Regions from separate parts of the Bradyrhizobium sp. 930_D9_N1_4 genome, predicted to be linked through region 2. Evidence: riboswitches for the same ligand, from Rfam matches in the RefSeq annotation. Region 2 holds a riboswitch; the other holds the start of a gene.

Region 1 (4,383 bases), 1.5 Mb from region 2:
GATAATGCACGTTGGCGACATTATCGATCCGGCCAAACACCTTGATCTGGTCGGTGGCCAGATATTCGGCCGCCAGATTGACGACGGTGTAGGCCGGAGCCAGCAGACGTGGAATGCTGAAGTCACGGTTTCCGTCGACGAAACTGCCGACGTGCAAGACGGTTGCGGAGAGCGTCAGCGGATCGATTGGATTCCAGATCAGGTTTGCGCTCCACTTCTCCTTCGGACGCCTCAGCAGCTCCAGTCCTGCCGTCGCATCGACGGCCCGGGTAAAGGTGTAATCGGCACGAACACGAAGCCGGTCGGTGATTGCGGCCGCGACGAAGCTCTCCGTGCCCTCCGTGATCGCCTTGCCGATATTGGTGTTGGTGCTCGTGAATGTCAGGGGATCGAATGTGCTCTGGATCAGGTCCGTGATGTTGTTACGGAAGTAAGTCGACCCGAAGCGAACACGATTGCCAAACAAGGGCTGCTCGAACCCGGCGTCGTATCCGACGCTTTCCTCGGGTCTCAGGTTCGGATTTGCGAAGAAGAAGAAAGCAGGAAAGCTGACGTAAAGCTGGTTGAGCGTCGGCGCCTTGAACGCGGTGCCGTAGCTGCCCTTGAACTTCGTGTCCGTGACCGGCGCGATCACAGCGGACGCCAGGCGAAAGGTCGGATGCTCTCCGAACCGCTCGTTGTCGTCCTGCCGAACGTTGGCCGTGAAGAAGACGCGCTCCCGGAACTGGGACTGCAGCTCCATATAGCCGGCCTTGTTGACGTTCTGCGCGGAGACCGTCGCCGTTTGCAGCGTCTCCGTCTCGTGCTCGGCGCCGATGATGACGTTGTTGTCGGGCGCGAGCCGGGTCGTGGTGTGCCAGTCGTATTTGACGCGATCGCCGGTGGTGGTGGTTGGCATCGCGTCGCCGGGCGAGATGCTGGAATTCCAGTGATTGGTGTAGTTGACGCCGAAATAGCTCTTCATCCGGCCGTCGAGAGCGGACCAGACCGCCTCCCCGCGCGTGAACAGCTGGTGCACCGTCTGGGTGCTTTGCGCGGCTGCGGGAAAGCTCGCAAATGTCACGGGATCGAACGTGTCTCCAGTGAAGCGTAAGGTGGCATCGGTGTAGCGCGCCACACCGTTGAACGTCAGGTTTTCGCTGACATCGACGCCAAGCTTCGTCGAATAGGTCATGTTGTCGTAGTTGTTGCCGATCGCCTTCTGCCCCGGCGGCAGCAATTCGACCGGCGTCACCGGCACGTCGTTCGCGTGGAAATGCGCGACGTTGAAGGCATAGTTGAAATGGTCCTGCGAACCGCTCAGGCCTGCCGTCTGGTTGAGTGTCCCGAACGAGCCGCCTTCGATCGAGCCGGTCACGCGCGCGGGACCGTCGCCCTTCTTCGTCACGATGGAGATCACACCACCCAGCGCGTCTGCGCCGTAGAGACCGCTCTGCGGACCGCGCAGGACTTCGATCTGCTGAATGTCGGAGGTGAGCAGCTGGCCGAAATCGAACGAGCGGTTCGGGTTGCTGGAATCGCTGACGTCAATGCCGTCGATCAGGACCTTGGTGTGGTTCGAGTTCGTTCCGCGCATGAAGATCGACGTCTGTCCACCCGGCCCGCCGGTCTGGACGAGGTTGAGACCGGGAACGGCGCTCAGTGCATCGGATGCGGTCCGGCGCTGATCGCGCTCCAGGTCTCTGGCGGTCAGGACTGTCACCGAGTTCGCAACCAGATTGCTCGGGGTGACGACGCCCGTGGGACTGACGACGACCGTCGGAAACAAATTGGCGGCGGACACTCCGGCAACAGGAGGCGTCGGCGGCGGCGCCTCTTGTTTCGGCGCTCGCGCGAGACGCCGCTGCTCGGGCTTGTCAGGCTTGCGCCGCGTAACTTGCGGCTTGGCCGGCCGCTCGGTGAGCGCGATCTCGACGGGCGGCAGCAGATTGGGCGATGCCGATTGCTGCGCGAAGGCGATGGAGAGATCGAGCGAATAGAAGGAGACAGACACGAAGAGACCGGCGCTCACGCGCCTGGCGGCAAAGACAATACGGGACACAATTGTAACCTCGGTATGACGTCAGTGGCACGTCACAGCGAACGAGGTTCCACGGAGCGCTTGCTTGCTCCGGTGAAGCTAATGTCTGTACTCCCCGACCGACATCTTCGCGTGTGACCACGGCTGACGGCAGGTCTCCTGGCTCGCGGGTCGTTACCTCTACGTCGCCTTCCCAGGACCGAGATTCCCAGTGGCATATGACGAAAAGATTCACCGCTTACAGTTGCGGGGGCAGCCGCTGCATTGGGAAAATCCCGGCGTTGGGACAATCCTGCACAACGTTCCCTTTTGATCTCCCGAGGGAGAACCGTCGGGAACCAATTTACGAGTCGTTCGAGCGGAGAGTCAATCGGCCTGTTGCATGACGGTCAAAGCACCGCACCGAGAATTGAGCTGGTGCAATCAGGCCGGCTCGCGCTCCGCGCCAGTCCTGATCATCACCCGCTCGCCGGCGTCGACGAGCTGGCCGATGCCGGTGCGGCCCGTGAGCGCGCAGCGAATGATGTTTTCGGCCACCGATCTGCGGAAGCCATGGTCCTCGCCGCTGGGTCGATTGCGGCAGATCCGATCCAGCGCCAGCTTCATGTTGATCCGTGTGCGGGTGTCGAAGTGTTCGCTGATCATTCGCACGGCCTCGATGCATTGATGTCGGGCGGAAACGTCTGGCGGCCGGCCGGGTTCCAAAAATGGATCGCGTCGCGCCCGTGCTCTTTGACCCCAGAGACGGACGCTATGCTCTTCAATCTTGAGACGGCCAGGCTACGCCCGGCCTCTTGTCGCCTAAGACGGCCGAGCTACGCACGGCCTCTTGGCCGCTGGGCCTGAGCCCAGGCCGCGGCGACGTCGCGCGGCGGGATTTCGACGCGCTTGATCGGCATCAGCTGTCCGGAAGCAGAAACAATGGCGGTCTCCTCGTGGCGGCAACGGGGGCAGACGAAGCGGACTTCGTGCGGGGATGCCGACCAGCTCGATCGCTTGACGTTGGCCGCCATCGGCCACGCCTCGCAATGCGAGCATGACACCAGGAACCGACCGGGATCGAGCATACCCATTCCATAGGACTCCTCGTCCTGCCCGCCCCTTCAATGATTAACCCATGTGAATCGTTCCGGTGCCACGACACCGGCGGCCGCCGATCGGAAGTTCAGTGCGCGCCCTTGAGGGAGCAGGACGTGGAACAGGTGACGGTGTTGCCACGGTCGCACGCCTTGCAGGCGGCAACGCACTGGTTCAGGTCGCGGGGATTGTAGGAGGTGTAGGTGCGCATCGCACAGACCGGCGTCGAGCCGGTGATGTCCGGCTCCGGGTTGCAGGCCGCCGTCAAAAGCGCAAACACGATGACCGCAAGGAAGCGCATGGGATATCAACCATCGGCAGAGCAATTTTCTGCGGGGAATGTTGCATGGCAACCTTGCCCCGGGCATTCCCATCGCCGGGAATCGCAATGCAGCAATTGCAATGCGCGACTCTCCGCTCTGCACAAGGATGCGCGTCAATCATTAAGAACGGATTGCAGTCGCGCGGCGTCTCGCAACGACGCGGATGCTGCGCGTCGTGCCACGACCGGTGCGGTGCCTCAGGCCGCAGCCCTTGTCGCGATCGCCTGCCGCATGTCCAGCGCGAGCTGGCGGTACTGCTCCGAAAGCTTCAGGTAAAACTCGCGCTTGGTGCTGTCGGTGGCGAGCTTGGCAATCAGCTCGCACTCGGCGGTGAGCGTCTCGAACCGCTCCAGCCTGTCCTCAAGTTCTGTCATCGGCGTGTCCCCATCAAACGCCTCAAGGACACGTAACCTAAGCCCGCGAAATAGGTCACGGCGAACATCGTTATGGAGTAGAATCGTTTTTGTTCGGAAAGACACACTGGACGACAATGGTGTGCCGCCGCACGGGGCGGATATTGACGCGCCTCCAACCGGATGTCAGTTTTGTCAGCGGTAGTGCCCGCAAGGGCTCTTTCGAAGGGAATGCGGTGCGTCCACGTCGGTGGGCAATTCCGCGGCTGCCCCCGCAACTGTAGGCGGATAGCCGACGACCAAACGAACCACTGGAGCCCCGCTTGGGCCTCTGGGAAGGTGGTCGGAGGCGATGACCCGCGAGCCAGGAAACCTGCTGCCAGCCATGAGTCACGCGCGAACGCATTGGGCGGGGTGCCCCGGTGTGGAAGAGTAGCCGGTGCATCTGCCGCCAGGGGCGAAGGCAGTCTGCTAAGGCAACCGCGGTGACGGTTTGTTTGCGTCGCCGCAGAGCGTTGTTGTGCAAAATCTTCATTTCGGGTCCGGCATTGCGCCGGAATCTTCGCGTGTTCGTACGGGCATCTCTCGGGGACTAACGGGCCAGCTCCGG
Region 2 (4,383 bases):
TGCTGGCCGGGCTTGCGCGCATCGCTCAGGCCCAGCGCGTCCTCGGCCGGCAGTTCGCCGGCGCGCGCGAACCAGGGCAGCACGCCGAGGCCGCGCCACGCGGTTTTCTCCGCGATCAGCCTGTAGCCGTCGTCGAACAGCGTGGGATCGCCACGAAACTTGTTGATGACAAAACCCTGGATCATCGCTGCATCGTCGGGGTCGATCACCGTCTTGATGCCGACGAGCTGGGCGATCACCCCGCCACGGTCGATGTCACCGACCAGCACGACGGGGACGTCGGCCTTGCGGGCAAAGCCCATATTGGCGATGTCGGCCTTGCGCAAATTCACCTCGGCCGGACTGCCGGCGCCCTCGACCAGCACCAGATCGGCGCGCGCCTTCAGCCGCTCAAAACTCTCCAGCACCGCGCCCATCAGAGATGGCTTCATCGCCGCATATTCGCGCGCACGCGCGGTCGCGATGCGTTTTCCCTGCACGATCACCTGCGCGCCGATGTCGGTCTCAGGTTTCAGCAGCACCGGGTTCATGTCGGTGTGCGGCTCGACGCCTGCCGCCAGAGCTTGCAATGCCTGCGCGCGACCGATCTCGCCGCCATCGACGGTGACGGCGGCATTGTTCGACATGTTCTGCGGCTTGAAGGGGAGCACGCGCAGGCCGCGCCGCCTGAAGGCGCGCGCGAGGCCGGCGACGATGAGCGATTTGCCCACGTCCGAGCCGGCCCCCTGGATCATCAACGCGCGCGCCATCGTGTCTCTAGAACTCGACGCCGGCCTGGGCCTTGATGCCGGAGCGGAAGGGATGCTTGACCAGCGTCATCTCGGTGACGAGATCGGCGATCTCGATCAGCTCGTCCTTGGCGTTGCGGCCGGTGAGCACGACATGCGTCATTTCCGGCTTGTGCGTCCTCAGGAAGTCGACCACCTCCGCGATGTCGAGATAGTCGTAGCGCAGCGCGATGTTGATCTCGTCGAGCACGACCATGCGCAGGTTCGAATCGAGAATCAGCTCCTTGGCTTTCTCCCAGCCGGCGCGCGCGGCGGCGATGTCGCGGGCGCGGTCCTGTGTCTCCCAGGTGAAGCCTTCGCCCATGGCGTGGAACTGGCAGAGCTCGCCGAAATGGCCGGTGAGCAGGCGCCGCTCGCCGGTATCCCAGGCGCCCTTGATGAACTGCACGACCGCGCAAGGAAAGCCGTGGGCGACGCAGCGGACGATCATGCCGAAGGCCGAGGAGGACTTGCCCTTGCCGGCGCCGGTGTGGACGATGATGAGGCCTTTTTCGCCGCTCTTGGTCGCCATGATCTTGTCGCGGGCGACCTTGATCTTCGCCATTTTCGCGGCGTGTTTGGCGTCGGTCTTGGCGTCGGTTTCTTGGGCCGTTTGGGTCTCCGGTTCAGGCGTCATCTGACAGGGTCCTTCGGCTTGACAAGAGGCGACCGGGGGCAAATGGTGGCCCGGCGTTGGTTCCTGTCCTATGACAGGCGAAGAGGGAATGCGATAGGGTCCGAATCGGCAAGATTTGGATCCAAACTGCAGCCGCCCCCGCGACCGTGACCGGAGAGATGCCCGAGGCCACTGACCCCTGACGGGATCGGGAAGGCGGGGATCGAAGGGCAAAAGCCCTGCTCCACAAGCCGGGAGACCTGCCAGCGCGGACGAGTTTTGGACCGGCGGACGGGGTGTTCTGCGACGGGGAAGCGGCCTCTCAAGTCAGGGTCCGCGCGCCTCATCGCCTCCCGCTGTTTATTCTGGAAGAGGCGATGACCGTCACACTTCACGTCTGCATCACCTGCCGCGCCGGCGAGACGCCCGGCGACGGCGAAGCGACGCCCGGCAAGCGCCTGCATGGCGCGATCCTCGAGGCCGGCGTCCCCGAGGGCGTCAGCGTGGTTCCCGTCGAATGCCTGTCTGCATGCAGCCAGGGCTGCTCGGTGGCGCTCAGCGCGCCCGGCCGCTGGTCCTATGTCTATGGCCGCCTGACGTATGCAAATGCGCAGGATGTCATTGCGGGCGCTGCGGCCTATGCGGCCGCGCCCGACGGCCTCGTGCCCTGGCGCAGCCGCCCTGAAATTTTCCGCAAGCAATCGCTTGCCCGCATTCCCCCCATGATTTCGACAACGGCCGTCGTGCCGGAGGCCGCTGAATGAACTCGCTCGCAAAAGTCCCGGTTACGGTGGTCACCGGTTTTCTCGGCTCCGGCAAGACGACGCTGATCCAGCATCTGCTCGCAAACCCCAACGGCAAGAAGCTCGCCGTGCTCGTCAACGAGTTCGGCAGTGAGGGCGTCGACGGTGAGATCCTGAAGTCCTGCGCTGACGCGAACTGTCCGGAAGAGAACATCATTGAGCTCGCCAATGGCTGCATCTGCTGCACCGTCGCCGACGACTTCATCCCGACCATGGAGAAGTTGCTGGCGCGTCCGGTGCGGCCCGATCACATCCTGATCGAGACCTCGGGCCTGGCGCTGCCGAAGCCGCTGCTGAAGGCGTTCGACTGGCCGGAGATCCGCTCGCGCATCACGGTCGACGGCGTGATCGCGCTGGCCGATGCCGAAGCCGTCGCCGCGGGTCGCTTTGCGCCGGATCCGGCTGCTGTCGAAGCGCAGCGCGCGGCGGACGAAAATCTCGATCACGAGACGCCGCTGTCGGAAGTGTTCGAGGACCAGATCGCCTGCGCCGACATCGTGCTGCTGACCAAGGCCGACCTCGCGGGGGCTGCGGGCATTGAAGCGGCCAAGGCGGTGATCACTGCCGAGATGCCGCGTCGCGTGCCGATGCTGCCCGTGACTGACGGCGCGATCGATGCACGCCTCATTCTCGGCCTCGGCGCCGCCGCCGAGAACGATCTCGCCGCGCGTCCCTCGCATCACGATGGTGAGGAGGAGCACGAGCATGATGATTTCAATTCTGTCGTGATCGATCTTCCCGAGGTGACTGACGTCGATGCGCTGGTCGCATCAGTGCAACGTCTGGCGCGCGAGCAGAACGTGCTGCGCGCCAAGGGCTATATCGCGGTCGCGGGCAAGCCGATGCGACTGTTGCTTCAGGCGGTCGGCGAGCGCGTCCGCCACCAGTTCGACAAGCCCTGGGGCGCGGGTCACAGGCAATCCAGGCTCGTCGTGATCGGCGAGCACGGCGATATCGACGAGGCCGCGATCAAGGCGGGGCTCGGTATTTAAGGACCTGAGATCTGATGCACGTCGTCTTCCGCGAGAGCCGCGGTCTGGAGGAGACCGCGACGCCAAGAGACATCGGCCAGGACCCGGCCGATCTCGTGGTGCTCTCGTATTCGGATTCCGATCTCGCCGCGTTCGCGGCCGGCTGGCGGCGCGGCCGCAACAGCCTGCCGTCGCTGCGGCTCGCCAATCTTGCGGAATTGCGTCATCCGCTGTCGGTTGACACCTATGTCGAACGCACCTTGTCGCAGGCGCGCGGCATTCTGGTGCGTCTGATCGGCGGTGAGTCCTATTGGCCATATGGCCTCGCGGCCCTGCAGCAGCTCGCCAAGGACCGCAACATCGTGCTGGCCGTCCTGCCGGCCGATGGCTGTGACGACACGCGGCTGGATGCGTACTCGACCTTGCCGGTCTCGACATTGCGCCGGCTCAAGGTGCTGTGCGACACCGGCGGTCCGGTCGCAGCGCAAGCGGCGATTGCGCAGCTCGCGCTGGCCTCGGGTCTTTATGCAGGGCCGGTTGCCGGCGAGATGACCGTGCCCGAGATGGGCTTTTACGATCCTGCGCGCGGCGTGATCGCGGCGCCGACAGCGGGCGAGGGGAAGCCGCGCGCGCTGGTGACGTTCTATCGCTCCTACCTGACTGCCGCGGACACCGGCCCGGTCGATGCCCTGATTGCCGCGCTGCGCGAGAAGGGGTTTGACGCGTATGGCGTGTTCGTCACTTCGCTGAAAGCTGGGGGTGTCGCGGATTGTCTGCGCGCACATCTTGCGCAAAATCCTCCGGCGGCGATTGTCAATGCGACGGCATTCTCGGCCCTGGGTGAGGACGGCACGACGCCGTTCGATGCTGCGTCATGTCCGGTCTTCCAGGTCGCGCTCTCGTCGGCACGGCGCGAGGACTGGGCGGAGTCGCTGCGCGGCCTGTCGCCGGGCGATCTCGCAATGCATGTGGTACTGCCGGAGGTCGATGGCCGCCTGTTCGCGGGCGTCGTGAGCTTCAAGGCGGCCGCCGAACGGGATCCAGATTTGCAGTTTTCGCACCTGGCGCACAGGCCGGATGAGGAGCGCGTGAAGGCCGTTGCCGCGCGCGTTGCGGCCTGGCGCGCCCTCGCGGAGAAGCCAGCCGCCGAGAAGCGGGCGGCGATTGTGCTCTCGAACTATCCGGGCCGGCCGCACCAGATCGCGCACGCGGTCGGTCTCGATGCG

The links. A riboswitch is a leader RNA that binds a small molecule or an ion and turns the genes downstream of it on or off. The one in region 2 is predicted to bind cobalamin.
Region 1: it holds a riboswitch for cobalamin, as region 2 does, so the genes downstream of both, AB7532_RS19585 (TonB-dependent receptor plug domain-containing protein) here and AB7532_RS12435 (DUF1636 family protein) in region 2, are expected to answer to the same signal.

What each region holds. Positions count from the first base shown of each region.
Region 1 is NZ_CP197236.1:4,159,640-4,164,022, forward strand. It holds gene AB7532_RS19585 (TonB-dependent receptor plug domain-containing protein) at 1-2,041, opposite strand, end outside; cobalamin riboswitch at 2,153-2,368, opposite strand; gene AB7532_RS19590 (hypothetical protein) at 2,444-2,665, opposite strand; gene AB7532_RS19595 (hypothetical protein) at 2,836-3,093, opposite strand; gene AB7532_RS19600 (hypothetical protein) at 3,186-3,398, opposite strand; gene AB7532_RS19605 (hypothetical protein) at 3,618-3,794, opposite strand; cobalamin riboswitch at 3,956-4,168, shown strand; gene AB7532_RS19610 (TonB-dependent receptor) at 4,354-4,383, shown strand, end outside.
Region 2 is NZ_CP197236.1:2,709,208-2,713,590, forward strand. It holds gene AB7532_RS12425 (cobyric acid synthase) at 1-749, opposite strand, end outside; gene cobO (cob(I)yrinic acid a,c-diamide adenosyltransferase) at 757-1,404, opposite strand; cobalamin riboswitch at 1,445-1,665, shown strand; gene AB7532_RS12435 (DUF1636 family protein) at 1,761-2,147, shown strand; gene cobW (cobalamin biosynthesis protein CobW) at 2,144-3,178, shown strand; gene cobN (cobaltochelatase subunit CobN) at 3,193-4,383, shown strand, end outside.